4 regions of the Nitrogeniibacter aestuarii genome follow, and region 1 is predicted to be linked to each of the others. Evidence: predicted binding sites of a transcription regulator. Region 1 holds the regulator's gene; each other region holds the start of a gene.

Region 1 (7,248 bases):
CGGCGGCGAGCAGTGTATTCGCAGCGGCGAGGTCATGCTGGCCGGTCAGGGCCGGATTGGCTGTGGTTTTTCGGCCAATGAGACCGAGAAAGATCTGGTGTTCTACGAAATCATCTGATGCGTGAACGGACTAATGAATGACTGAGGGCGCCTGCGGGCGCCCTCAGTCATTCAAGAAGCCTTTTTTGGTTCGTTGCTCACGGCAGCTTCGGGTTCTGAAGCCGGTTTTTCGTGTTTGCCCGACAGGCAGGTTTTCATGAATGCACGACGTTCATCACCCTTCAGGGCTTGTTCCTTGGCGGTCTTGTTGCAGTTGCGCATGCGTTCATGCTGCGGATTTGCCATGACGGCGGAGGTAGGGGCGAGGGCGACCACAAGGGCCAGCAGGTGAGCGATCTTGCGCATGGAAATCTCCTGAGGTTTCGACTTGAAGAGATTCCGAGCTTAGATGATTGAAGCGTAAATGCCATGTAGATATGACATTGTTGTTACGTGAGCTGTGCGCTTGACGAAGGCCGTGCCAGTTGTTCAATCGGGATTGTCCGACAGCAGCAGGGCGCGCTGACGGGCAATGAATTCCTGAGTGGTATCGATGCCGCGCAGTTGAAGAATGGTGGTGCGTACGGCGGCCTCAAGCAGCACGGCGATGTTACGCCCGGCCGCCACGGGAATCACCATTTTCGGTACTGCGACACCGAGAATTTCCATGGTGTCCTGCTCGATGGGCAGGCGGGTTGGATCGCCTTCGCCCGGCTGGCGCCGTTGCAGGTAGATCACGAGTTTGAGCCGCATTTTCCGACGACATGCCGTTTCGCCAAAGATGGTGCGGATGTTAAGAATGCCGATCCCGCGAACCTCCAGGTAGTTCTTGAGCAGTTCGGGGCAACGCCCTTCGAGCACGGTTGGCGCGATCCGTGAGAACTCGACCATGTCATCGGCAACCAGTCCGTGGCCGCGCGAGATGAGCTCCAGCGCCAGTTCGGATTTGCCGGCGCCCGAGTCGCCCGTGATGAAGACGCCAAGGCCGAGCACGTCCATGAACACGCCATGGAGGGCCGTACGTTCTGCCATTTCGCGAGACAGATAGAGTCGCAGTTGATCCACGACACTGGCCGCCGGCTGCGGTGAGCGGAAGAGGGCCACGTCAGCCGCCGCACATTTGCGCTCGAAGGTCGCTGGCACCTCGCAGCCGTCAGCCACGATCATGGCTGGCGGGCGGGCCGACAGAATTTCCTCGACATAGCGGGCAAGGCGATTCGCGGTCTGGCGACGTGCCCAGGCAATTTCGGCCATGCCGACGATCTGGAGTCGCTCGGGGTGAATCAGATTCAGGTGCCCGACGAGATCGGCGGGCCAGACGCGTTCTTCGGAGACCGACAGCGTCCGGTCGAGCGTGCCGCAGATGTGCGTCAGCTCAAGGCGTTCGCCAACTCGCTCAAAGAGGCGGCTGACGCTGGTCTGGCGCATGGGCACCCCATGTGGTGAACAGGGCGTGTACGGCAGCCGCATCCGACGCATGATGGACGCGATCGCGGAATTCGCTGTCGCTGAACAGCTGCGCGAGCTCTGACAGCAACTGAAGGTGTTGCTCGGTGGCCTGTTCGGGCACCAGCAGCACGAACAGAAGATCCACGGGTTTGCCGTCAGGGGCGTCGAAGGGAATCGGTGTGCTCAGACGGATGACCGCTCCGGTCGCCTCTTTGAGGCCCTTGATTCGACCATGCGGGATGGCGACGCCCTGACCCAGTCCGGTAGAGCCGAGCCGTTCGCGTGCGAAGAGGCTGTCGAAGACCGTACTGCGGCCAATGTCCTGATTGTTTTCGAAAATCAGGCCTGCCTGTTCGAAGACGCGCTTCTTGCTGCTGGCTTCGAGGTCAACGAGGACGTTATCGGAGGAAAGGAGGGAGGCAATGAGGTTCATGGAGACTTCTTGCGACCCCTTGGGGTCGAGACCGCCCGGCCGGGGCGGGACGGGTTAATTGAGCGGATTGGCCCGCATTATAAACCCTTGTCCCCGGTCAGGCGGCGAGGGAATCGATCACGATTCGATGCTTTGGTGCTTGAGCGCTTCGTTGCTGTGCCCCTGGACCTTCTGCTTGTACTTGAGGACCTGACGATCGAGCTTGTCGGTCATGGCGTCGATGGCAGCGTACATGTCTTCGTTTTCGCTTTCGGCGAACAGATCCTTGCCACGCACATGCAGGGTCACTTCAGCTTTCTGGACCAGCTTCTCGACCGACAGGATGACATTCACGCTGGTGACGTTGTCGAAGTGTCGGATCACACGATCCAGCTTGGATTCCACATACTCGCGGATGGCGGGCGTGACTTCCACATGGTGTCCGGTGATATTGAGGTTCATGATCGCTCCTGTAGTCAGATCGTCTTGCGTTTGCTGACCGGCGGGATGTTGAGGGACTCACGGTATTTGGCAACCGTGCGTCGGGCCACCACCATGCCCTGCTGGCCAAGTAAATCTGCGATTTTGGAATCGGATAAGGGTTTTTTACGGTCTTCAGCCTCCACAAGTTGACGAATTAACGCGCGGATGGCGGTCGACGAGGCAGCGCCACCGGTATCGGTCGCAACATGGCTGCCAAAGAAATACTTGAACTCCAGTACGCCGCGGGGCGTGGACATGTACTTTTGCGTGGTGACGCGTGAAATCGTCGACTCGTGCAACTCCAGTTCCTCTGCGATCTCGCGCAGCGTCAAGGGGCGCATCGCCACCTCTCCATAATCGAAGAACTGGCGCTGTTGGTCAACGATGGACTGCGCGACGCGCAAAATGGTGTCGAAGCGCTGCTGCACGTTCTTGATCAGCCATTTGGCCTCCTGCAGCTGGCCGCCCAGATCGCCGTTGTTGCCGCGATTCTGCTGGAGCAATTGCGCATACAGGGCATTGACCTTGAGCTTGGGCATGGCCTCGGGGTTGAGCGCGGCCGTCCACCGGCCGCGGACCTTGCGCACGACCACGTCCGGGATGACGTAACGCGTGTCGTTGAGGGCAAACTCGGCGCACGGACGCGGGCTGAGGCTGCAGATGAGGTGGTGCGCCTCCCGCAGGCTGTCTTCCGAGCATTGCAGGTTACGGCGGAGGCGGACAAAGTCGCGCTGGGCCAGCAATTCGAGGTGCTCGACAACGATGCGCATGGCCAGATCACGGGTGGGTGACTCGGGCAGCGAGCGCAGCTGGAGTGCCAGACATTCGGACGGGCTGCGTGCGCCGACGCCCGGGGGGTCGAGGTGCTGCAGGTGGTGCAGGGCAATCTGCAGGTCTTCGATCTCGACTTCGTTCTCCGGATCGAACATCTCCAGAATGTCGTCGAGTGATTGCGTCAGGTAGCCATCGTCGTCGAGAGCTTCCATGAGCAGGCGGACCAGCGACCGGTCGCGGTCGCTCATCGGGGTCAGTGCAATCTGTTGGTCGAGGTGTTCCCGCAGCGATACCTGGGCGGCGTGGAAGGACTGAAAGTCGCTGTCGTCGTCATCGTCCCGGTTGCTGCTGCTGCCCGAACTGGAGCTGGCCCAGTCGGACATCGCGTCGAGCACTTCGTTGCTCTGGGACTCGGTGCTCTCGCTTTCGTTGCGCTCGCCTTCGCCATCGCCCTCACTGCCGCTTTCGGGGCCGGGGCCCTCTTCACGCTCAAGCAGCGGGTTGTCGAGCAGTGCCTTCTCGATTTCCTGATTCAACTCGATCGTCGACAGCTGGAGCAGTTTGATGGACTGCTGCAGTTGTGGCGTCAGCGTGAGGTGCTGCGAGAGTTTGAGTTGAAGTGTGGGTTTCATGGGGAATCGCGCTGTCAGAGTCTGAAATGTTCGCCGAGATAGACCTGACGTACCTGGTCATTTTGCACGATATCGGATGGTGTGCCACTGGCAAGCACTTCACCCGAGTTGATGATGAATGCGCGCTCGCAGATGCCGAGGGTTTCGCGCACGTTGTGATCGGTGATCAACACACCGATGCCACGGTCCTTCAGGAAGCGAATGATCTTCTGGATATCGAGCACCGCGATGGGGTCAACGCCGGCAAACGGCTCGTCGAGCAGGATCAGCCGTGGCGACGTGGCCAGGGCCCGCGCGATCTCGCATCGGCGCCGCTCACCCCCGGAAAGCGAGATGGCCGTGCTGTCGCGCAGGTGGGCAATCCCGAGTTCTTCGAGCAGTTCTTCGAGCTTTTCATGCTGGGCTGTCCTGGGCAGGCCCTGAAGCTCCAGCACCGCAAGGATGTTCTCCTCGACCGTGAGCTTGCGAAATACGCTCATTTCCTGAGGCAGGTAAGACAGGCCAAGCTTCGCGCGCGCATGGATGGGCAGATGGGTCACGTCGGCTTCGTCGAGGGTGATCTGTCCGCCGTCGGCGGCGACAAGCCCCACGATCATGTAGAAACACGTGGTCTTGCCCGCGCCGTTGGGGCCGAGCAAACCCACCACTTCACCGCTGCCGACCTCGAACGAGACGTCGTGCACCACGGTGCGTGACTTGTACTTCTTCTGTAGTCCGGTGACCCTAAGCAGGCTCATCGTCGCGATCTTTCAGAATCTTGTGTATCACGTCGGCAGCAAAGCCCCGGCCCTGCAAAAAGCGGGCTTGCTTCGCCCATTCACGGGCGTCGACCGGCTGCCGGCCAAATTTCTTTTCCCACACTTCACGGGCGCGCACGGCGTCGTCCGAGTCGGTGGCCTCTTCAAGAGCGGCGTCGATCAAATGGTCGGGCACGCCCTTCTGTTTCAATTCAAGACGCAATCGCCGGTTGCCCATCCGGGTCTGGCGGCTGCGAACATAACTTTCAGCAAATCGCGCATCGGAGAGCAGATCCAGCGACTCCAGGCGGTCGAGCAGTGCGTCGAGCTCATCCCGGTTGCCTTCGCTGCCCAGTTTGCGCGCCAGTTCGGCCCGGCTGTGCTCGCGCCCCGAGAGCAGTCTCAGGGCGCGGGCCTTCAGGGCGTCTGCCATAGGCTCGGGCTCAGGCCTCGGTCGATTCAACCGGTTCGGCAGCGGCCTCGATGGCGGCCATGGCCGACAGGTTGAAGGTGGCGCGAACCTTGTTTTCGATTTCACGCGCGATGGCCGGGTTGGCCTTCAGGTACTCGCGCGTGTTGTCCTTGCCCTGACCGATCTTTGTGCCGTTGTACGAATACCAGGCGCCGGCCTTGTCCACGATCTTGGCCTCAACGCCCAGATCGATGATTTCGCCCTCGCGGGAGATACCTTCACCGTACAGGATGTCGAAGTTGGCCTGCTTGAACGGAGGAGCCACCTTGTTCTTGACGACCTTGCAGCGGGTTTCGGAACCGACCACCTCGTCGCCCTTCTTGATGGTGCCGGTACGGCGGATGTCGATACGCACGGACGAGTAGAACTTCAGTGCATTTCCGCCGGTGGTGGTCTCCGGGTTGCCGAACATCACGCCGATCTTCATGCGGATCTGGTTGATGAAGATCACCAGGGTATTGGTGCGCTTGATGTTGGCGGTGAGCTTGCGCAGGGCCTGACTCATGAGGCGGGCCTGCAGGCCCGGCAGCTGGTCGCCCATTTCGCCTTCGATTTCGGCTTTTGGCGTCAGGGCTGCCACCGAGTCGATCACGACGATGTCGATGCCGCCGGAGCGCACCAGCATGTCGGAAATCTCGAGCGCCTGTTCGCCGGTGTCGGGCTGGGAGACCAGCAGATCGTCGATGTTGACACCCAGCTTCTCGGCGTAGCCGACATCCAGCGCGTGCTCGGCATCCACGAAGGCGGCCGTGCCACCGAGTTTCTGCATCTCGGCAATGACTTGCAGCGTCAGCGTTGTTTTACCGGACGATTCCGGGCCGTAGATCTCGACCACGCGTCCACGGGGCAGGCCACCCAGGCCCAGCGCGATGTCGAGGCCCAGCGAGCCGGTCGAGACGGCTTCGATGTCGCGAGCGAGGTTGTCGTCGCCCATGCGCATGATCGAGCCTTTACCAAACTGTTTTTCGATCTGCGACAGTGCGGCGGCGAGCGCTTTGGCCTTGTTGTCGTCCATGTGGAATGTCCTCAATTTCGGTTGATGATGATTATGGCACAGAGTTTGCTGGTGTGTTGCGTCCGTTTTTCCGGGGGCGCATTCCCAGTGACTGCTCATGTAGCTTTATACAGTATCGAGCTCAGTGCGTGAATCACCGTCTGGCGACGGATGCTGGTGCGATCGCCGTTGAAGTGACAAGTTTCCGAAAAAACCGGCTGTCCGGGCCATGACCAGGCCAGACAGACCGTGCCGACGGGTTTGTCGGGCGTGCCGCCCGTCGGGCCGGCGACGCCCGAGACCGCGATGGCCACGTTTGCATTGCTGTTTGCCAGTGCCCCGGTGACCATGGCCTCCACGGTTTGTGTCGAAACCGCGCCGAATTGCTGGAGCGTTGACTCCGGCACGGCGAGCAGCCTCATTTTTGCGGCATTGGAGTAAGTGACGAACCCGGTGTCGAACCATGCCGAACTGCCCGAGATGGCCGTGATTGCCTCTGCGATCCAGCCGCCGGTGCACGATTCCGCCGTGGTCAGGATCCAGCCGCGCGTCTCCAGGGCTTTGCCGGTACTCAGGGCCAGCTCAAGCAGTTCGTCATCCATGCTCATGTCTCAGGCCTCCAGGAGGCGCATGGCAATGGCCAGCACCAGCAGGGTGTAGCCGGCGGCGATCACGTCGTCGAGCATGACACCGAATCCGCCCTTGACCTTGCTGTCGGCCCAGCCCACGGGTTGTGGTTTGACGATATCGAAGAAGCGAAACAGCACGAAGGCGGCGGCCTGCCAGCCAAGGGTGGCAGGTGTGAAAGCCAAGACCAGCCAGAAGGGCACCATTTCGTCCCAGACGATGGCGCCGTGGTCAGAGACGCCAAGCGCCTTGCCGGTGCGGTCCGCTGCGAAAACGCCGAGCACGAAGGCCGTCAGCAAGAAGAGCAGCAACATGGGCTCGGGCAGGGCCGTGCTCAGCAAGGGGAACAGCAGCCAGGCGGCGAGTGTCCCTGCGGTGCCCGGGCCTTTGGGCGATAGACCGGCGCCAAAGCCGAGCGCGATGAAGTGTGCCGGATGAGCGAACAGAAACTGCAGATCGGGGCGTCGCATGGGTGGGGCGAGTGATGTCTTGGGTCGGTTCAGTGATCGGAGGTGAAATGGTCGAAGCCACGCATCTCGAGTGTTTCCATGTGGCCGGAGATGCGCTGGATACGGCAGCCGTCGTTGCTCGACACAAGGGTGCCGATGGCATGTACCGGCACGCCAGCC
Region 2 (7,248 bases), 1.7 Mb from region 1:
ACACCATTCTCGATTCCAACATCACCACGTTGATCGCGGGTGTGGCATTGCTGGTGTTCGGCTCCGGTCCGGTGCGCGGCTTCGCCGTGGTGCATTGCCTGGGCATTCTGACCTCCATGTTCAGTGCGATTTTGGTTTCGCGCATGCTGACCAACTTCATCTACGGTCGCCGCCGCAAGATCGACGCCCTGTCCATTGGCCAGGTCTGGAAACCGAACAACTAAGATCACGTGCCGGTCGCCCCACGCGACCGGCCTCAAGGAAAACGCATCATGGAATTTTTCCGAATCAAGAACGACATCCCGTTCATGAAGCACGCGTTGATCTTCAACGTGATTTCGTTCCTCACTTTCGTCCTTGCCGTCGTCTTCCTGGTCACGCGCGGGCTGAACCTCAGCGTGGAGTTCACCGGCGGCACGCTGATGGAACTCAACTACACGCAGTCGGCCCCTTTGCAACAGATTCGCGAGACGCTGGCCAAGGACGGCTACGCGGACGCCCAGGTACAGAACTTTGGCAGCTCGCGCGACGTGCTCATCCGCCTGCCGAGCAAGGAAGGCGCCGACACCAACCAGATCTCCAGCGTTGTCCTGACCTCGCTCAAGGCCATCGAGGGTGATGAGCCGAGCCTGCGCCGGGTCGAATTCGTCGGCCCTCAGGTCGGCGACGAACTGGCCGCCGACGGTGGCATGGCACTGTTGCTGGTGATCATCGGCATCATGATCTACCTGGCCTTGCGCTTCGAATGGCGCTTTTCGGTCGCCGCGATCATCGCCAACCTGCACGACGTGATCATCATCCTGGGCTTTTTCGCCTTCTTCCAGTGGGAGTTCTCACTGGCCGTGCTGGCGGCCGTGCTGGCCGTGCTCGGCTACTCGGTGAACGAATCGGTGGTGGTGTTCGACCGGGTTCGCGAAACCTTCAAGAAAAAACGCGGCATGGATACCCCCTCGGTGCTGAACCACGCCATCACCAGCACCATCTCACGGACGGTCATCACCCATGGCAGTACTCAGGTGATGGTGCTCTCCATGCTCATCTTCGGTGGTGAAACGCTGTACTACTTCTCCCTGGCACTGACCATCGGCATCTGCTTCGGCATTTACTCATCAGTCCTGGTGGCCAGCCCGATCGTGATGTGGCTGGGCGTATCACGCGAACAGTTCATACAGCCGCCCAAGCAGAAAGAAGAAGCTGTCGTCTGAACGACGCCACATCACTACAGGGGGAGAGGGAACACATGCAGATCAATTTTTATGGTCTTACCTTTTATCTTGGCCTGATCGGCCTGTCGATCTGGATGCTGTCCCGTGCCTGGCGCATCGGCAAGCGCAACCGTCTTGATCTGGTGGCCAACTGGAGCGGCAAGCAACTGCACGACCCGGAACGCTACAAGCCGCTGCTGGTGACCGTGAACCTGATTGGTGGCATCGCGGCCCTGGCCATTGCCGCACTGGTGCTGGTGGTCGGTCTGCCCTTCAAGATCTGGGCATCACTGGCCGCCCTCATCTTCTGGACCTATCTCTTCGCTTACATGTTCATCGGCTTCTCGAGCAAGAAAGCCGCACTACTGGAGGAAAAAGAACGAGAGGCTGCCAAGCAGGCCAAATAGAAAAGCCGGCACCAGCCGGCTTTTTTCATGCTGGGCACGATTCGCTGTCAGACAGCAAACACCTGCTTCACCCGAAGCGTCTCGCCGCGCTCGGCCAGCCCCACCAGGCGATCGATATTCGGGTGCTTGCCCGGGTTCTGCAAAGCATCCTCCGTATGCTCGGCATACAGGTCCAGCCCCTTCTTCGCCGCGTCCGGCGAAATTGCGCCGAAAATCTGGGCGAGGTGGTTGTAGACCGCGAGCGACCCCGCCTGCCCCGGCTTGTTTTCGATGCGGGCCACTTCATTACCCTCGGCGTCCAGCAACTGGATGGCTTCCAGATGCGAGACCTTGGGCAGGTCCTTGAGGTTGTCGGCAAACGCCATGCTGCTTCTCCAAATCAAATGCAAAGGGCGCCCGAAGGCGCCCTGATCAAACCTTACCGCTTCAAATCGCCTTGGCGAGTTCTTCTGCGATACCGATGTAGTTGGCCGGCGTCATCGCCATCAGGCGCGTCTTTTCAGCCTCCGGGATCGCCAGCGTCTGAATGAACGCCTGCAGGGCTTCCTTGGTGATGCCCTTGCCCCGGGTCAGCGCCTTGAGCTGCTCGTACGGATTCTCAACCCCGTACCGGCGCATCACGGTCTGCACGGGCTCGGCCAGCACTTCCCACGCTTCGTTCACATCTGCAGCCAGCGCGTCGCGATTGACCTGCAACTTGCCCAACCCCTTGAGCAGAGAATCGTAGGCCAGCAGCGTGTGCCCGAAAGCCACGCCCATATTGCGTAACACGGTCGAATCGGTCAGGTCACGCTGCATGCGCGAAATCGGCAGCTTCTCACTGAAATGACGCAGCAACGAATTGGCGATGCCCAGATTGCCTTCAGCGTTTTCGAAATCAATCGGGTTGACCTTGTGCGGCATCGTCGAGGAACCCACCTCGCCTTCCTTGAGCTTCTGCTTGAAGAAACCCAGGGAAATGTAGCTCCAGATATCACGACAGGCATCGATGAGCATGGTGTTGCAACGAGCCATGGCATCGAACAGTTCCGCCATGGAGTCGTGTGGCTCGATCTGGATGGTGTACGGATTGAACACCAGCCCCAGCGACTCTTCGACAAACTTCTTGTTGAACGCCGCCCAGTCCACGTCCGGATACGCAGACAGGTGCGCGTTGTAGTTGCCCACCGCACCATTGAACTTGGCCGTCATCTCCACCGCGGCAATCGCCTTGCGGGCACGCTGGAGTCTATAGGCGATGTTCGCCATCTCCTTGCCCATGGTCGTCGGGCTCGCCGGCTGACCGTGCGTGCGCGACAACATCGGCGCATCCGCCAGATCGTGAGCCAGTTCAACGAAACGCGCGATCACGCGATCAAGCGTCGGCAGCATCACGTCCTTGCGCGCATCGTTGAGCATGAGCGCATGTGCGGTGTTGTTGATGTCTTCCGAAGTGCACGCAAAGTGCACAAATTCAGAGACCTTCATCACCTCGGGATTATTCGCGAAGTGCTGCTTGATCCAGTACTCGACCGCCTTGACGTCGTGGTTCGTGGTCGCTTCGATGGCCTTGACGGCTTCGGCGTCTGCGGGGAGAAAACTCTCAGCCACGCCGGTGAGCGCGGCTTTCGATGAGTTTGAGAAAGGTGCAACCTCGGGAATGGCATCAGAAGCGGCGAGAGCCAACAGCCAGAGCACCTCGACTTTGACTCGGTTTCGAATCAGTCCGTACTCGGAAAAATGGCTCTGGAGGCTTTCGACTTTGGCACGGTAACGCCCATCAAGAGGCGAAATGGAAATATTAGAATGTGACGGCATAAGACTTTTCAACGTTGGCTTAATGCCCAATTCTACCGCGAACAGCCGCTACCCTTCTCACGAATGCAAAGCCCCAGCGCGACCGCTGGGGCTTTAAACCTTCAGGGCACTATGCCCACGTTACTGGTGATTGCAGTTACCAGTGTCCATGGAACATGTGACGGTGCCAGTCCCTGGAGCCGTCGGAGTCGCCGTAAAGTTGTCGCCTTGCGCAACTGCAGCCAAAGTCGCTGCATCATTGGGGACACCTGCATATGCGGAGCAGGCACCGTTTGCCGGAATGCCTGGAAGAAGGTTAACGTCATTTTGGTTCGCGATTGCAGCAACGACACCGTTAGCGATTGCTTTTGCTTCACCCAAGCACGCGTTATTGGCAGAACGCTGGGTATAGGAGCGGTACTGCGGCAGTGCGATTGCAGCCAGGATACCGATGATGGCGACCACGATCATCAGTTCGATCAGGGTAAAACCGGCTTGCGAACGCTTCATTGTCTTTTTCATGAGATTTCTCCAGAAAGAATTTGTTTGGCCACGGACTGCGTCCGCTCGTCGTTTCTAAGGCAGAGTGCGTGCCAGTTTTACAGAGAAAACTTAAACCATTGAATTTATATAAAAAAGAAAAGGCGCCTCATTTTCAGTAGCCCTCTTTACGCGAGTTAAGCCCTTCAAACTGACGATTTGCGTCACCCCACCTGACGCGTCGCGTCACCGTACGCAGACTTTCCGCACCTGCGCCATGTCGGTAATACCCGCCAACACCTTTTCAATCCCGTCCTGCCGGAGCGTCCGCATCCCCTCCTCCAGCGCGACGGCAAGCAGCTTCGCGACACGCGCACGTTCCTGAATCTGGCGCTTGGCGTCATCCGAGCCCAGCATCAGTTCATGCAGGCCGACACGCCCTTTGTAGCCGTGAGTGCATTCAGAGCAGCCCTTGGGTCGATACAAGGTCAGCTTTCCGGACTTGTCCCCGAAGCCCACACGCCATTCCTTCTCCACCGTATCGCGCGCAGCGACCGCATCGTCCTTGAACGGTTGGGTCATTTGCAGATCGAGACAGTACTCGTCCAGCAGCGCATTCAATTCGGCCTCATCCGGGTGGTAGGCCTCCTTGCACTTCGAGCACAGCCGCTTTGCCAGACGCTGCGCCAGGATGCCCAGCAGTGCATCCGCAAAGTTGAATGGGTCCATGCCCATGTCGAGCAGGCGCACGATGGATTCGGGTGCGCTGTTGGTGTGAAGCGTCGAAAACACAAGGTGGCCGGTCAGCGAGGCTTCGATACCGACTGAGACGGTTTCGTGATCACGCATCTCCCCCACCATGATCACATCCGGGTCGGCGCGCAGGAAGGCGCGCATCATGGTGGCGAAGTCGAGGCCTGCCTTGCGATTGACCTGAACCTGGCGCAAGCCCTTCTGGGTGATCTCAACCGGATCTTCGGCCGTCCAGATCTTGGTCTCGGGCGTGTTGATGTAACCCAGAATCGAATGCAACGTCGTCGTCTTGCCGGACCCGGTGGGGCCACAGACGAAGAAGATGCCGTAGGGCTTTTCGATGGCGGATTTCAGCCGCCGGAGGTTCCGCTCGGAGAGGCCCAGCTTGTCCAGCTTGATGGGCTCGCTGTTGCCCAGCAGGCGCATGACGACGTCTTCCATGCCGCCAGCAGTCGGCACGGTCGCCACGCGCAACTCGATATCGAGTGGGGCATAGCGGCGGAATTTGATCTTGCCGTCCTGCGGCTTGCGTCGCTCGGATATATCCAGATCGCACATGATCTTGATCCGTGTCACCAGCGGATTGCGATAGCTGGCCGGCACCTCGATATAGGGCACGAGCGTTCCGTCCTTGCGGAAACGGATTTGCGTCTTCTCCTTGCCCGGGCGCGGTTCGATGTGAACATCGGACGCCCCCTGCTTGTATGCATCGACGATGATCTTGTTCACCAGCTTGACGAGCTCGTTGTCTGCGGCGGCGGACAGCTCATCCGCCATCGACGTTTCGTGTTCGTCTTCGCCGAGGTCGGACAGCAAGTCATCGACCGAGGTCAGGTCGAGGCTCGCCTCGAAGAATTGATCCACTGTCTTCGAGAATTCTTGCGCTGTGGTCGCGCGAATGACGATCTTCTTGTTCGGGAAGACGTTGTGAGCGACTCTCGACGCCCGGATCTGCTCCGGGTCGGTGGCCATGATGACCACGCCTTCTTCGGTTTCTTCGAGCGGAATCCAGTGACTCTGCTCGACAAATTCCCGTTTGATATTGCGCAACAGGTCAACCGGCTTGATGCGGTCCTGATTGAACTGCTCATAGGAGACATTGAAGAATGTCGCAACGGCATGACCCACTTCCGCCAAGGACAGCCCCATGGCCGTCACCAGCACCTCTTCGGTCGAGATGCCCTGATCGCGCGCTGCCCGGGTGGCCTCGTCGAGCTCCTCTGGCGTGATCTTGGCTTCGAGCACCAGCAAATCGTACCTGGACCGCGGTGCGCTTGCCGTTTTCGTTCGATGCGAGAAGGCCACACCCAGTGTCTGCGCAAGCCCCATCAGCCCTTCTTCGGCGATCGGCGAAAAAGGCTGGTTGTCGCGCGTGTTGATGAGTTGGAGCACCCCTTCAAGTTCATCCTTTTCTGGCGACACGATCGGCGCCACCAGCATCTGGCGGCTGTGGAAGCCGGTGACATCATCCACTTCCTTGCGGAATTCCAGCTCCGGGCTGATCGCCTTCAGTGCGGCTTGGTCATAGACATCAGGCAGGTTGAGCATTTCGCGTGTGAGCGCCACAAACCCGGCAATACTGTTTTCGGAAATGGGTAGCCGGATGCTGTTGACCTTGTTCAGGCCCATCTTCACTTTGGAGACGATCGCACCACCGGTCTCATCAACGGTATAGATGGTCAGGCGCTCTGCCTCGAAGAGATCGCACAAGTCGTTCGACAACTCGAAGATGATTTCATCGATGTTGTGCGTGGCGTGAATTCGTGTCGTGACCGACTGCAATCCCTTGAAGAATGCCAGCCGCCCGGCGACCCCCTTGTTGGACTGAGCGCTACCTTTTGCAAGGTTCATGAATGGGCTTCCCACTGTTTCTGATGGCGAATCCGGCCTCGGCGAGATCGGGAGTCATCATTCTACGTCCCGGAGCGGCCGACGAACGAACGAAGCAGATTGCCTCAGACAGCATTCTGAGGTCAGAAGGCAAGCATCAAAGCAGGAATAAGCCCGTCAAAACTCGAGCACTTGCCCGTTTTGCAGCCGCTTGGGCTGAAGCCGCCCACCATACGCTGCGATTTCAGCCATGGTCCGCTCCCCCTGGCCGGGCTTGAGATGGCTGATGAACACCTCGGGCGACACGGTCAGTGCATCTAGGAATTGGGCAAGCAAGGTGGGACACAGATGCCGGGATGCCAGCGCGAGTGCGTGCTGGGCGTCGGAGAAGGCGGTTTCAATCGCGAGATAACGCAGTGCCGGAAGCGCATTGATGGCATCGATGAGTTCGCGTGTGTACGTTGTATCACCCGAAAACACCAGCTGCCCCCGACCACTGTCGAGCGCATAGGCCACAGCCGGTACCGTGTGATACGCGGGCAGCGCCTTGATCTTGCGACCATCCAGCGAGACTTCTTCGCCTTTGCGCAAAACCTGAAAGCGCATGAACGGTCGATGACGATCCGGGATCGCGCTGAAATCAGGCCAGACCAGCCAATTGAAAATGTGGGAGCGCAATATGCGCAGCGTCTCGTCGGTGGCATACACTGTCACCGGCGCTCCCCGCGCATCACCGACAGTGTCGATCAGCAATGGCAGGAATGCGATGTGATCCAGATGGGCGTGCGTGATGAAAA
Region 3 (7,248 bases), 1.5 Mb from region 1:
TGCGCGCCGCAACTCTCGAGCGCGTTGGCCACGGCCAGCCCAGCCACAAGCGACAGCCCGGCCGGGGCCGCGGACTGAGCCGGAAAGGTCCAGCGAGCGGAAAAGGTCAGTGTCGCACCGGGCCACGCCAGCCACTGACGGGCACGTCGACCACGGCCAGCCGTCTGATGATGGCAGACCAGCACGGGCACACGCCCGTCCTCACGCGGCGGCGCTGCCATCAGTTCGGCATTGGTGGACGAACATGTTTCGCGCACGTCGAGGGCAAAGCTGGCGGCGTCTGCCCCCAGCGCAAGGCGCAACTTGTCTTGGTCGATCATCAGGTGAAGGGCGCGAAACAGCGCACCGCCGGGCCAAAACGGCATTATGGCGGATTCACCCTGGCCCCGCATGGGGGCACCGGTCATGCCCCGAGATGGGAGTCTTTGTCGTCGCGCGGGGTGTCGAGCCCCAATTCCTGGATTTTCCGCGTGATGGTGTTGCGTCCGATGCCCAACAACTGGGCAGCTTCGATACGGCGGCCACCCGTGTTTTCAAGCGCACGCTCGATCAAGGTGCGCTCGAACGCGCGATTGAGCTTTTCATAGACCTCGCCCGGTGACGCGCCGAGCATGCGGTCTGCTTCCATGCCGAGGGCGCTGCACCAGTCGCCACCGGCGGCCGTCTCGACCACCGGTTCTTCACGGAATTCCACCGGCAGATCGGCCACTTCGACCACCTGCCCCGGCGCCATGACGGTGAGCCAGTGACACAGGTTTTCCAGCTGGCGTACGTTGCCGGGAAAGGACTGCCCCTGCAGATGCCGGAGTGCGGCCGTGGAGATCCGCTTGGCTTCGACCTCGAGTTCCCGAGCGCTCTTCTTGAGGAAGTGCTGGATGAGCAGCGGAATGTCTTCGCGGCGCTCACGCAACGGCGGCAGACGCAGCCGGATCACGTTGAGGCGGTGATAGAGATCCTCCCGGAACAGCCCATCCCGCACCCGGTTGTCGAGATCCTGATGGGTGGCTGCGATGACGCGCACATTGGCGCGGATCGGCTGATGCCCCCCCACGCGGTAGAAGTGCCCGTCGGAGAGCACGCGCAACAGCCGGGTCTGAAGTTCGGCCGGCATGTCGCCGATCTCGTCCAGAAACAGCGTGCCGTTTTCGGCCTGTTCGAAGCGCCCGCGCCGCTGGGCCGTTGCGCCGGTGAAGGCGCCACGCTCGTGGCCGAAAAGCTCGGACTCCAGCAGATCCTTCGGGATCGCAGCGGTGTTGATGGCGATGAAGGGTTGATCCTTTCGCGGGCTGTGCCGGTGCAAGGCGCGGGCTACGAGTTCCTTGCCGGTGCCCGACTCACCATTGATCAGCACGGTGGCGTGAGACTGGGCCAGGCGACCAATCGCACGGAACACCTCCTGCATGGAGGGGGCCTGACCGAGAATCTCGGGCGTCAGGACATTGTCGTCCGGGTCGTCGGCGCTCTCTTCGCCCTGCTCGATGGCGCGGCGCACCAGGCCCATGGCCTGTTCGAGATCGAAGGGTTTGGGCAGGTACTCGAAAGCCCCTCCCTGGAAGGCGGAGACAGCGCTGTCGAGGTCCGAGTACGCGGTCATGATGATGACCGGCATGGACGGGAAGCGCGCTTTGGCCCGTTGCAGCAAGCTGAGCCCCGATTCGCCCGGCATGCGGATGTCGGAAACCAGGACCTGGGGGGGCCGCTGGACTTCGTCAAGCGCCGCCCCTGCCTCGACGGCCGACTCGAAACTGCGGTGGGTTATGTTCTCCCGTGCGAGGGCCTTTTCAAGCACCCATCGGATCGAGCGGTCATCATCGACAATCCAGACTGTTTCCATTTCCATTGCACTATTCTGGTGCATGCGCCCTGTTCGAGGTCACCCCCGTTCCGATACAGGCAGCAGCAGTGTGAAACACGTGCGGCCGGGTTCGCTGTCCACTTCGATCATTCCCTGGTGCTGTTCCACGAAACCTTGCGCCAGTGACAGGCCCAAACCGCTTCCTCCGTCACGACCCGACACCAGGGGGTAGAAAATCTGGTCCTTGATATCTGCGGGAATTCCCGGGCCGTTGTCGATTACTTGCAATTCGAGTGCCAGTTTGTGACGACGCTTGGCCATGGTGACCTGGCGGGCCGCGCGGGTTCGCAAAGTGATGGTGCCTTCGCCGTCCACGGCCTGGGCCGCATTGCGCGTGATGTTGAGTACGGCCTGAATCAACTGCTCCCGGTCGCCGGTCATTTCCGGCAGGCTGGTGTCGTAGTCCCGATACATGACGAGTCCGGGAAATTCGGCCAGGATCAGTCGCCGCACATGCTCAAGCACGTCGTGAATGTTGAGCGGCGCCGGGTGCATCACCGCGTGGGTGCCGAGCAAGCGTTTCATCAGCGCCTGTAGCCGGTCCGCCTCGGCAATGATCACCTGGGTGTATTCCTTGAGCTGGGGGTCGTCGAGTTCGCCCTCGAGCAACTGGGCGGATCCGCGGATGCCCCCCAACGGGTTCTTGATCTCGTGAGCCAGGTTGCGGATCAGTTCGCGATTGGCCTGTTGCTGCTGCAACAGTACCTCCTCGCGAGTCACGCGCAGTTGCGCCTCGATGGGACGAAACTCGAGCAACAGATTGACCCCTTCCGCCTCGACCGGGCTGACCGTGCAGTCGAGCTGGATGAACTCTTTCTTGCCCGGCACCTGCATGCGCAGGTCCTTGCCGGTGTAGCTCCAGTTGTTGTCGAGCGCGTTGTTGAGCGCGGGGTGCAGGGGTGAGGCCTCACCGATCAGCTCGACCAGCGGGCGATTGGTGAAGCGCTTCGCGCTGATGCCGAAGAGGTTCTCCGCGCCGGCATTGACGTAGCGAATGACCAGGTCGGCGTCCACCAGCAGCACGGCGGTCGATAGCAGTTCCAGGCCCGCGAAGCGGGAAACGCGTGGCGCCGGTTTGAATTTGGTGTTGTGTCTGGATTCCATAGGCAGTGTGACTGAGCAAGATACAAGCCAGCAACCAGCCCGGCTGAATCAGAGGTTGGACATCTCTTTCTTGAGCGCCTCAACATTGCGCTCGTGCTGCTCGACCTTGTCCTGAAAAGGCTTGAGCCGATCCAGCTTGTTCTGGTAGTTGCGCTCATTGCCGTAGCGCACCGCCTCCTGTTCGGCCAGCACCTTGCGAGCGGCCTCGAGGGCCCCCTCCTCGTCGCGCAATTCAGCCTCGAGAATCTGCCGTCGTGTGTCGTCGCGCTGCTGCTGCACGTCGTTGCTGACCTTGGGCGCACTGCTGGGCGTCGTCGCCCGAGCATCACTGCGCCCCGGCACGGACGAGACCGGCAGGTCGGTACTGAGACGTTCGCACCCGCGCGTGCGCCGGTCGTTGGTGTAGGTCACCTTTTGCTCGCCCGTGTTCGGGTCCGTCTCGACGCACTTGTACACGTCGGCGGCAGCGAGTCCGCTGGCCAGACTCAGGACAGCTAGAGCAATGGGAAATTTCATTGGCATTTCCGAAAAGTGTGCCCGCAGTTTACCAATCGAGATGACATTGTGCGCCGATCCGTTGAGCGCGGACATGAAAAAAGGACGGGCATTGCCCGTCCTTTTCAACGCTTGAACCCGGGATTCGGATTACAGGCTGTAGTACAGGTCGAATTCGACCGGGTGCGTCGTCATGCGCACGCGATTGACTTCTTCCATCTTCAGCTCGATGTAGGCATCGATGAAGTCGTTGGAGAACACACCACCCTGGGTCAGGAAGCTGCGATCTTCATCCAGTGCCTTCAGGGCCTGTTCCAGGCTCTCGCACACGGTCGGGATCTTTGCATCTTCTTCCGGCGGCAGATCGTAGAGGTTCTTGTCTGCAGCGTCGCCCGGGTGGATCTTGTTCTGGATACCGTCCAGACCAGCCATCAGCAGTGCGGAGAAGCACAGGTACGGGTTGGCCATCGGATCCGGGAAGCGGGTTTCCAGACGGCGGCCCTTCGGGTTGGCCGTGAACGGGATGCGGATGGAAGCGGAACGGTTGCGGGCAGAGTAAGCCAGCTTGACCGGGGCTTCGTAATGCGGCACCAGACGCTTGTAGGAGTTGGTGGCCGGGTTGGTGATGGCGTTCAGGGCACGTGCGTGCTTGATGATACCGCCGATGTAGTACAGGGCCATTTCGGACAGGCCGGCGTACTCGTTACCCGCAAACAGGTTCTGGCCGTCTTTCCAGATGGACTGGTGAACGTGCATGCCGGAACCGTTGTCGCCCACGATCGGCTTGGGCATGAAGGTGGCGGTCTTGCCGTACTGGTGAGCCACGTTCTGAACGATGTACTTCAGGGTCTGGGTCCAGTCGGCACGCTCGGTCAGGGTGCTGAACTTGGTACCGATTTCGCACTGACCGGCGGTGGCCACTTCGTGGTGGTGCACTTCGCACGGCACGCCGCAGGCTTCGAGTGCCAGCACCATGGCAGCACGGATGTCGTTCAGGCTGTCAACCGGCGGGACGGGGAAGTAGCCGCCCTTGACACGCGGACGGTGACCCACGTTACCGCCTTCGAACTTCTCGGCCGTCGACCATGCGGCCTCTTCGGAGATGATCTTGGAGTACACGCCGGACATATCGACGCTCCACTCGACCGCGTCGAAGATGAAGAATTCGGGTTCCGGGCCGAAGAAGGCGGTGTCACCAATGCCGGTGCTCTTCAGGTAGGCTTCGGCGCGCTTGGCGATGGAGCGCGGATCGCGGTCGTAGCCCTTGCCGTCGGACGGCTCGATCACGTCGCAGGACAGCACCAGGGTGGATTCGTCGAAGAACGGGTCCAGATACGCAGAATCCGGATCCGGCATCAGGATCATGTCGGAAGCCTGAATGCCCTTCCAGCCAGCGATGGAAGAACCGTCGAACGGGTGGCCGTGCTCGAAGTGCTCTTCTTCAAAGGCGGACACGGGCAGACCGACGTGCTGCTCCTTGCCGCGGGTATCGGTAAAACGGAGGTCAATGAAGCGAACTTCATTTTCCTCAATCATCTTCATGACATCTTTAGCACTCATGGCCACTCCTCGTGATGAGCTTTGTTTAAAAACTTGCCGCATGCGGCAATTTGCGGGTTCTGACCAAGCAGGGACCGTGCCACTGCCAAAATCAGTGTGCGGAGCCCCCTCAAGGCGGTGACACCGCGAAATCGTTCACTTCAATCGCACCAAATTTGTGCGCCCCAGAATTGTGCGCCCCATTATGGGGCAGCTCTACCGTAAACCCGGATCGCACGAATCTCGGGTCGGGCGGCAATGCCCGCGTCGATACCTGCGCGAAGTCGATCATGATCGTCCAATTGCGCAAGAACCTCAAACGGGTAATAACACTCGAGCTCGGCCCGACCGCCGAGATAATGCACCAGAACGCGATCCGGTGCAGGCAGTGCGCTCGAGAGAATGTCGCTCGCTGTTTTGATCAGCGTGTCGCGATCGGGCATCCGGGCCATCGGCAAGGCCAGATGATCGAGATCATCCTCGGCGTCGACATGGACCAGCACGTCCTGCACTTCAGGATGATTGGCCAGAATCCGGCGTCGAACCCGTTCGGACAGGTAATGCCCTTCGGAAACGGTAATGCGCGGATCCACCTGGATATGCGCGTCGCACAGTATGCGATGGGCCATACGCCGGGTACGCAGTTCATGCCCATTGATGACGCCCGGGGTTTCGTCGATCGTTGCGCGAATACGGCCGACCAGTTCGCGCGAGGGCGCAGTATCCACCAGTTCGCGAATGGCCTGCCACGCCAGCATCAGCCCCATGCGGATGATCATGAAGCCCACCAGCGCGGCAGCCAGTGGCTCGACGAAACGATACCCCGCGAGCCCGCCGGCAATGCCCAGCGCCACCACCAGCGACGACGCGGCATCGGTCCGCGCATGCCAGGCGTTGGCCTCGAGCATGCGTGACTTGAAGCGCCGGCCTGCGGCGAGTGTGAAACGGAAGAGCAGCTCTTTGGCCACCAGCGTACCGCCAGCCATCCACAGAGCGGCCACGTGCAGAGGCGGCAGCGCCTGGGCCGACTGAATGCGATCCCCGGCCGACCACAGGAAGCCGCAGCCCACGGCCACAAGCACCAGCCCCAGAAACAGGGAAACGACCGTTTCGTAGCGCTCGTGTCCGTAGGGATGGTTCGCATCGGCCGGATCAGCCCCCTTGCGCGAAGCCATCAGGACAAGCCCGTCCGTCAGCAGATCGGAGAACGTATGGGTGGCATCCACCACCAGACTGAATGCGTTCGCCCAGATGCCGACGATGATCTGCAGCACACTGAGCGTGAAATTGGTGCCCATGGCGACCAGGGTGACCCGCTGAATGCGACGTGAGCGTTCCGCGTCCGAGATTTCCGCTTGCACGGGCTGAGCATCACCGGTCATGAAGGATTGGGTATTCGGTATAATTCCAAGTCCGCCATTCTAGCCGGATCACCCCCATGGGAACATTGACCGACATTCTGTCTTTGGCAAAAAAACGCGCCGAAGACCTGAATCTGCCGTATGCAGGCGCCCTCACCCCCGCCGAAGCGCATCAGGTGTGGCAACTGGCCCCCGGCGCCCGTCTCGTGGACGTCCGCACGCGGGCGGAATGGGACTGGGTCGGCCGCATTCCCGATTCGGTGGAAATCGAGTGGATGAGCTATCCGGGCAACCAGCCCAATGCCAGCTTTCTGGCCGAACTCAAGCATCAGGTCGATCCGGAAGCGCTGGTGATGTTCATCTGCCGCAGCGGCGCCCGCTCCAACAATGCGGCTCGTGTCGCTGCCGAAAACGGCTACACCGAGAGCTATAACGTGCTGGAGGGCTTCGAGGGCGACAAGGACGCCAACGGCCACCGCAACCGCATCGGTGGCTGGCGAAAGGCCGGACTGCCCTGGCATCAGGGCTGATTCAGATTTTGTGACACCCGAGGGCGGGCCGGAACTGGCCGCCCCGTCGGCGGTCTGACCACCGCCCCTGTTTGAGGAAGAACGCCCCATGGAAGTGGCCACCATCAGTTTCGACAAGTTCAACGTACTGCAGGACGCCCAGGCACAGGAGCGCATTCGCGCCGCCCGCGCCAAGCTGGGCGACCGGGCCGTGCTGCTGTGTCACCACTACCAGCGTGCCGATGTCTATCAGCATGCCGATCTGACCGGTGACTCGCTCAAGCTGGCCAAGCTCGCCTCCCAGACCGATGCCGAGTACATCGTGTTCTGTGGCGTGCACTTCATGGCCGAAGTGGCTGACATCCTCTCCAAGGACAATCAGATC
Region 4 (7,248 bases), 2.1 Mb from region 1:
ACGCCGAGTTGATGACGAACGTGATCGACATCCGGAAAAACCCGGCATCAGAGCCTCATGCGGCGATAGAGGTTTCAAGGAAGTCGCAGTGAATTCGGTCACCGAGATCTTCGATTCGCGACATGAAGTCGGTCAGAAAAACGTGCAGGCCCCGGCTCAGAATGTCGTCGATGCGGCCATATCTGACCTCACTGTACAGCTTGCCGGCGCGTCGCTGTGTCTCACCTGACTGTTCATTTGCCACCAGTTCAAGACTTTTGACAACGGCACGCATGCAGAAGTTGAGTGAGCGGGGCATGCTCGGGTGAAGAATCAGTAATTCAGCGATCTTCGAAGGGCTGATGACCGAGCGATACGTCTTGCGATACACCTCGAAGGCAGACACCGACCGGAGCAGGGCGCCCCATTGGTAGAAATCGGTGGTTCCTTCGCGCTGCCCGGGTTGCATCCCGTGGTATTTGACGTCCAGTATTCGGGCTGTATTGTCGGCGCGCTCGAGCACCGTACCCAGACGGATGAAGTTGTAGGCCTCGTCCTGGAGCATGGTGCCCAGCGTGGCGCCACGAACCAGCGACGAGCGCAGTTTGACCCATTCGAAAAACTCGGCCGGGTCTGACAGCACCGAATCGAATCGGTGGGTCTGAAGCTCGAGCCAGGACGTGTTGAAGGTCTCCCACATGTCTGCGGTGATGGTGTCGCGCACGGCGCGGGCGTTTTCCCTGCACATTCGAAGGCAGTTGTAGACCGACGCGGGGTTGCTCATGTCGGTGAGCATGAACCTCAGAACGCTGTTTGCGTTGGCTTCGTCGAAGCGCTCGAAAAACGGCTCTTCCAGACTATTGAGCGAAATGATGGCCCGCCAGTTCTGGTCGGCCACTTCGGTGGATTGGGGGACAAGCGACATTTGCCATGTCACGTCGAGCAAGCGTGCCAGACATTCGGCGCGTTCGATATAGCGGGCCATCCAGTACAGATGGTCGGCTGTGCGGCTCAGCATATTGATCCTTTCTGCGTAGTCGAATGGTTGCTCAGTCTTCGAGGACCCAGGTGTCCTTGGTACCACCGCCCTGGGACGAATTGACCACCAGCGAGCCTTCGCGCAGGGCCACTCGGGTCAGGCCGCCCGGCACCATGCGAACCTCCTCGCCCGAGAGAACGAAAGGCCGCAGATCAATATGCCGAGGTGCAATACCGGATTCAACAAAGGTGGGGCAGTTGGACAACGAGAGCGTGGGCTGGGCAATGTAGCGTTCGGGATGGGCCTGCAACTGTTTGCGGAACGCTTCGATTTCGGCCTTGGTGGATGCCGGGCCGACGAGCATGCCGTAACCGCCGGCGCCATGAACCTCTTTCACCACGAGTTCGGGCAGGTGAGCGAGCGTGTAGGCCAGGTCATCGGGTTCGCGGCAGACATAGGTCGGCACATTGCTGAGCAGCGGCTCCTCACCCAGATAGAAGCGGATCATGTCGGGGACGAACGGGTAGATCGACTTGTCGTCGGCCACGCCGGTGCCAATCGCGTTGGCGAGCGTCACGCGACCGGCTTTGTAGGCATCGAGCAGTCCGGGGACGCCAAGCATCGAGTCCTTGCGGAAAGCCCGTGGATCGAGGAAATCGTCATCCACTCGGCGATAGATGACATCGACGCGCTTCGGTCCCTGGGTGGTGCGCATCCAGACGGTGTCGTCGTGGACGAACAGGTCTCGGCCCTCGACCAACTGAACGCCCATCTGTTGCGCCAGATAGGTGTGTTCGAAGTAGGCGCTGTTCAGTGCGCCCGGCGTCAGGACGGCCACGGTCGGGTTTTCGACGCCAAGTGGTGCCACCGAATTGAGGCTGTCGAAAAGCAGGTCTGGATAATGCAGTACGGGTGCAATCTTGTGCCGTGCGAACAATTCCGGAAAGAGCCGCATCATCATCTTGCGGTCTTCGATCATGTAAGACACCCCGGAGGGGACTCTCAGGTTGTCTTCCAGAACATAGAACTCACCTTCGCCCGCGCGAACCACATCGACACCGGCGATGTGGGCGTAGATGCCGCCCGGGACGTCGACACCCAGCATTTCGGGTCTGAACTGACCGTTCTTGAGTACCTGATCTGCGGGAATGCGTCCTTCCGCAAGTATGGCCTGATCATGGTAGATGTCATGAAGGAAAGCGTTGAGTGCCTTCACGCGCTGCTTCAATCCCGCCGCGAGGGCTTTCCATTCTGCCGATGGAATGATGCGCGGCACGATGTCGAACGGAATCAACCGTTCGGTGCCTTCATCTTCTCCATAGACGGCGAAGGTAATTCCCACCCGGTGGAAGGCCATGTCGGCCTCTGCGCGTCGGCGGTCGATTCGCTCGCTCGGCGTGCTCTTGAGCCAATTGGCAAAACAGTCGTAATGCGGTCTTACGCTGCCGTCGGCCGCGTGCATTTCGTTGTAGAAAGATGCGCCCATGGTTTCTCTGCCTTGTTCGAATTGCTGTATTCGGGGTCTTGAAGTTCCCGAGGGCGATATTGCTTCGCCCGACAAGGCTTACGCATGCTCCGTGCCAGGTCGGAATCGTGGCGGAAGCATCTTTTGATCATGCTGCAGGAGAAATTAGGGGCAGAATTGCCCCATTTTGGTGCGGGCGGCTCTGCGGACGCGCGTGTAAACGGTGCGTGCCTTAAAGCATGTCCCGGGTGAAGTCTGCCCAGCAGTTGGGCGTCTCGAACAGGCGTACCCGTTCGAGCCGGAGATGGTTGCCGAAAGAATCGGTGTAGTGCGCGTCGAGAATGCGGAACGCGATGAGCGCCAGATTTTCTGCTGTCGGAACTGCGTCGAGCAATACGGTCTTATGATCAGGCAGACTTGCCAGAAAGTTGACGATGGGGGTGTCGTGCCGGTACGCGAGGAATGCATGATCCCAGTGGTCGACGAGCTCACGCTTGGCAATGTGCTTGATCTCGCCAAAATCCATCACCATGCCGTTGGCCGGGTCGCCGGCCTTCTGGATGATGTCGCCGGTCAGGGATATTTCAAGCACGTACCGATGGCCATGCAGATGTTTGCATTGGCTGGCATGATCGGGAATCCGGTGTCCAGCATCGAATTCGAGTCGACGGGTGATGCGCATCGGGGCGTCTCGATTGAAGGGAGGCGGATTATATCATCCGGTTCCCGACTCACAGCGGGCCGGCGCAACAGAGAGTGGAGCAATGAAGGTATTGAAAGTGACGGATCATCGGCGGGACTTCGCCGGGATGACCTATGTCTATCCCGTACTCTCGCGACGGGCCGGTGGCGTGTCGATCGGCATCAATCTGAATCCGAACAACGCATGTAACTGGCATTGCGTGTATTGCCAGGTGCCGAATCTGACGCGGGGGGCGGCTCCCGAGATTGATGAAGTCCTGCTGGAAGAGGAATTGCAATCCTTCCTTCTCGCCTTGACGACAGGCGACTATCTGGAGCGCCACGTACCGGAAGGCTTGCGCCGCATTCAGGATATTGCCTTTTCGGGTAACGGGGAGCCGACAAGTGCGCCGCATTTCGATCGCATTGTCGAGCGTGTTGTCCGGTTGCGCGATGAGGCTGGATTGCACAATCTGCCTGTACGTCTCATCACCAATGGCAGTCTGGTTCACAGGCCCGCAGTCCAGCATGGGCTCAAGGTATTGGCAAAAGCGGGCGGGGAGGTTTGGTTCAAGGTCGATGCAGGGCGCGCTGACGACATCGAACGCATCAACGGCGTATCGCTCGACGCTGACAAAGTCAGTCGTTCGCTGGCCCGGTGCGCCGAACTCTGTCCGACGTGGGTTCAGACCTGTTTGTTCGCCTGGGATGGTGTGCCGCCGACGGAGGCTCAGATCGATGCCTATCTGCGCTGTCTTGATGCGGCCGGTGTGGATCGCCTGAGCGGCGTGTTGCTCTATGGTGTCGCGCGGGAATCAATGCAACCGGAGGCTGAGCGGGTGACGCCGCTGTCTGAGGCGCAACTGCAGGAATATGGCGACCGCATCAAAGAACAAGGGCTGACGGTTCGCGTCAGCCCCTGATTGCGCGCTCAACACGGAGAGCGATATTACTTGCTCGTCTTGCGTGAAGCGCGTGCTTCCTTCTTTAGTGCTTTGAACATATCCGGATCGTTCTTTTTCAGATACTCGGATACTTCAATGTCCTCGCGCTTGACCTTGCTGATGTCGACCTGTTCGATATGAACCAGACGCAGCAGAGCCTGAACGGGGCGTGGGATGTTGCGGCCACTCTCGTAACGCGAACCACCACTTTGGGTTACGCCGATCTGGGACCAGAATTGGGACTGATTCAGACCCAGCTTGCGACGAATCTCTCGAACGTCAACCTTCTTATCGGTGCTTTTCATGCTGATTTCCTCTCCGCATTGCTTATCTTACGAGGGTATGCTCAAGTCCTGACTTTTCTTGAAGGTATATAACTTTGGTCATACCGTGATCAAAGTATATGCAAGTCATTTGAAATAACACAAGCATTTTTTCACGATCGTTCACTTACCTGCAATAAATATGTGGTGAGGGTTTTCCCGCACCACTTTCTGAGACCGCCATCAACCGTGCGGGTTTCGGTACAATAGCCGGTTTTACACGCCGTTCGTCGGACAAGATCATCAGGAATACCTATGGCACTCATAGTCCAGAAATATGGTGGCACCTCAGTCGGTACGCCCGAGCGTATCAAGAACGTGGCCAGCCGCATCGCCCGCTTCCGGGAGCAGGGGCATCAAGTCGTGGTCGTGGTTTCCGCCATGAGCGGGGAAACCAACCGACTTATCGGTTTGACCAAAGAGATCTCCGCCAACCCGACACCACGAGAGCTCGACGTTGTTGTCTCCACCGGAGAGCAAGTCACGATCGGTCTGCTTTGCATGGCACTTCACGAAGCCAGTGTGGGTGCCAAAAGTTATACCGGCGGGCAGGTGCGCATCCTGACGGACAGCTCGCATACGAAGGCACGCATCCTCAGTATTGATGAGGCGAACATGCGCCGTGATCTCGATGCCGGCAATGTGGTCGTTGTTGCGGGTTTTCAGGGGGTGGATGAAAGCGGCAACATCACGACGCTGGGACGTGGTGGTTCCGATACCACCGCCGTTGCGCTGGCCGCTGCACTGCAGGCGGATGAATGCCAGATCTACACCGATGTTGATGGTGTCTACACGACGGACCCGCGTGTCGTGCCGGAGGCGCGCAAGCTGGACAAGGTGACCTTCGAGGAAATGCTCGAAATGGCGAGCCTGGGGTCTAAGGTCTTGCAGATCCGCTCCGTCGAATTCGCAGGCAAATACAAGGTCAAGCTCCGCGTGCTGTCCAGTTTCGAGGATGGCGGTGAGGGCACACTGATTACCGTTGAGGAAGAAGACACTATGGAACAGCCGATCATCTCCGGCATCGCCTTCAATCGTGACGAAGCCAAGCTCACCGTGCTGGGTGTGCCCGACAAGCCCGGAATCGCCTACCAGATTCTGGGGCCGATTGCGGATGCGAATATCGACGTCGACATGATCATCCAGAACGTTGGTCATGATGGCCTGACGGACTTTTCCTGCACCGTCAGCCGAGGCGATTACGACAAGGCGGTCGCTGTTCTCGAGTCCTCTCGCGAGCACATCGGCGCGCGCAGCATCGAAGGCGACAAGAGCATGGCAAAGGTGTCGATCGTTGGTGTGGGCATGCGCTCGCACCCGGGTGTCGCCTCGAAGATGTTCAGAACCCTGGCTGAGGAGGGGATCAATATCCAGATGATCTCGACCTCGGAAATCAAGATTTCCGTCGTTATTGACGAGAAGTATCTCGAGTTGGCTGTACGTGTTCTGCACAAGGCTTTCGGCCTTGATGAACAAGCTGCTTGATAGGGTTTGACCAAGGGGCGCGAAATCAGTATTATCGCGGCCCTGTGGTACGGAGACGTGGCCGAGAGGTCGAAGGCACTCCCCTGCTAAGGGAGCATACCGGCAAAACCGGTATCGAGGGTTCGAATCCCTCCGTCTCCGCCACATACCAGCGATTAGGGCTTTGCTGAATGTAATAAAAAAGCTATAATCGTTGTTTAGGTTGCGCTCGTAGCTCAGTTGGATAGAGTACCTGGCTACGAACCAGGGGGTCGTGGGTTCGAATCCTGCCGAGCGCGCCAACAGCATTACGAAAAGTCGCGATTTTTGCGCGGCTTTTTTTGATCTTCGCTCTAAAAAGCGGAGGTCGTGGTCAAAGCGCTCGTAGCTCAGTTGGATAGAGTACCTGGCTACGAACCAGGGGGTCGTGGGTTCGAATCCTGCCGAGCGCGCCAGTCAAAAAAGGGATCGCAATTGCGATCCCTTTTTCTTTGGGTTCGCCGAAGACGTCATGGCGTCGTTGGTGCGAACCTGAGAAACTTGGTGAATCAGTGCGGTCACAGCGCCTTCATCGATAATCCGTTATCATTTTTGCAGTGCACCGTTAAGGTGCTCCTGAAATCTACACTGGAGTCACTTATGGCGATTCAACCGGTCATTCTTTCCGGCGGTTCCGGCACGCGGCTGTGGCCGCTTTCCCGCGAGCAATATCCTAAACAGTTGCTTGCACTGGACGGTGACGAGACCATGTTGCAATGCACCGCAAAGCGTATGGCCGAGTTTGATGGGGAGGTGACAGCGCCCGTGGTCGTCTGCAACGAGGAATACCGTTTCATAACGGCTGAGCAGATGCGCACTTGTGGTGTACCGGGTGATCGTATCGTTCTGGAGCCTTTTGGCCGCAACACCGCACCAGCACTCACCCTTGCAGCCTTGATGGCTGAAGATGCGGATCCGATCTTGCTCGTCATGCCCGCCGATCACGTCATTCGCGACCGTGGGGCATTTCAGGCGGCGGTTACGACGGGCGCTGCCATGGCGGCTGATGGCGCCATGGTGACGTTTGGTATCGTGCCTGAACGGCCTGAAACGGGTTATGGCTATATCCGTTGTGGTGGCGAAGCGGCGCCCGGGGTTCGGGAGATTGCTGCGTTTGTCGAAAAGCCGGACGCTGATACAGCCCAGCGCTATGTGGATAGCGGGGACTATCTCTGGAACAGCGGCATCTTCATGGTCCGCGCGACGGTCTGGTTGAAGGCAATCGCAATGCTTCAGCCAGAGATGGCCGATAGTTGCCGCAACGCGGTTGCAGAAACCTCCCGCGACGCGGATTTTGTGCGTATTGACCGGGTGGCGTTCGACGCGTGTCCATCCGATTCTATTGACTACGCCGTGATGGAGCATCTGGCGGAA

Evidence for each region. Region 1 encodes sigma-54, which starts transcription at its own class of promoters, with help from an activator protein. Its sites were predicted from a motif close to TGGCACGCTTNCTGCTNA; they were not measured.
Region 2: a site for sigma-54 is predicted at 3,967-3,984, ahead of J0W34_RS22300 (pilin). Genes of this name have one in related genera too.
Region 3: a site for sigma-54 is predicted at 5,079-5,096, ahead of glnA (type I glutamate--ammonia ligase). Genes of this name have one in related genera too.
Region 4: a site for sigma-54 is predicted at 2,524-2,541, ahead of J0W34_RS11825 (circularly permuted type 2 ATP-grasp protein). Genes of this name have one in related genera too.

Annotation. Positions count from the first base shown of each region.
Region 1 is NZ_CP071321.1:496,641-503,888, forward strand. Features, by position in the region: gene J0W34_RS02305 (FHA domain-containing protein) at 1-118, shown strand, start outside; gene J0W34_RS02310 (PsiF family protein) at 172-405, opposite strand; gene hprK (HPr(Ser) kinase/phosphatase) at 529-1,467, opposite strand; gene ptsN (PTS IIA-like nitrogen regulatory protein PtsN) at 1,436-1,921, opposite strand; gene hpf (ribosome hibernation-promoting factor, HPF/YfiA family) at 2,039-2,362, opposite strand; gene J0W34_RS02330 (RNA polymerase factor sigma-54) at 2,377-3,789, opposite strand; gene lptB (LPS export ABC transporter ATP-binding protein) at 3,804-4,526, opposite strand; gene recX (recombination regulator RecX) at 4,513-4,959, opposite strand; gene recA (recombinase RecA) at 4,970-6,013, opposite strand; gene J0W34_RS02350 (CinA family protein) at 6,109-6,594, opposite strand; gene J0W34_RS02355 (phosphatidylglycerophosphatase A family protein) at 6,604-7,089, opposite strand; gene thiL (thiamine-phosphate kinase) at 7,119-7,248, opposite strand, start outside.
Region 2 is NZ_CP071321.1:3,493,798-3,501,045, forward strand. Features, by position in the region: gene secD (protein translocase subunit SecD) at 1-224, shown strand, start outside; gene secF (protein translocase subunit SecF) at 273-1,205, shown strand; gene J0W34_RS16275 (hypothetical protein) at 1,241-1,612, shown strand; gene J0W34_RS16280 (DUF2322 family protein) at 1,660-1,977, opposite strand; gene purB (adenylosuccinate lyase) at 2,039-3,409, opposite strand; gene J0W34_RS22300 (pilin) at 3,530-3,910, opposite strand; gene J0W34_RS16295 (GspE/PulE family protein) at 4,115-6,472, opposite strand; gene J0W34_RS16300 (3',5'-cyclic-nucleotide phosphodiesterase) at 6,629-7,248, opposite strand, start outside.
Region 3 is NZ_CP071321.1:3,683,246-3,690,493, forward strand. Features, by position in the region: gene J0W34_RS17115 (biotin--[acetyl-CoA-carboxylase] ligase) at 1-365, opposite strand, end outside; gene ntrC (nitrogen regulation protein NR(I)) at 404-1,834, opposite strand; gene glnL (nitrogen regulation protein NR(II)) at 1,874-2,959, opposite strand; gene J0W34_RS17130 (DUF4124 domain-containing protein) at 3,008-3,475, opposite strand; gene glnA (type I glutamate--ammonia ligase) at 3,605-5,014, opposite strand; gene J0W34_RS17140 (cation diffusion facilitator family transporter) at 5,197-6,375, opposite strand; gene J0W34_RS17145 (rhodanese-like domain-containing protein) at 6,432-6,884, shown strand; gene nadA (quinolinate synthase NadA) at 6,973-7,248, shown strand, end outside.
Region 4 is NZ_CP071321.1:2,561,802-2,569,049, reverse strand. Features, by position in the region: gene J0W34_RS11830 (alpha-E domain-containing protein) at 56-997, opposite strand; gene J0W34_RS11825 (circularly permuted type 2 ATP-grasp protein) at 1,029-2,444, opposite strand; gene queD (6-carboxytetrahydropterin synthase QueD) at 2,656-3,105, opposite strand; gene J0W34_RS11815 (radical SAM protein) at 3,188-4,027, shown strand; gene J0W34_RS11810 (helix-turn-helix domain-containing protein) at 4,054-4,353, opposite strand; gene J0W34_RS11805 (aspartate kinase) at 4,627-5,856, shown strand; tRNA gene J0W34_RS11800 (tRNA-Ser) at 5,908-6,000, shown strand; tRNA gene J0W34_RS11795 (tRNA-Arg) at 6,061-6,137, shown strand; tRNA gene J0W34_RS11790 (tRNA-Arg) at 6,214-6,290, shown strand; gene J0W34_RS11785 (mannose-1-phosphate guanylyltransferase/mannose-6-phosphate isomerase) at 6,475-7,248, shown strand, end outside.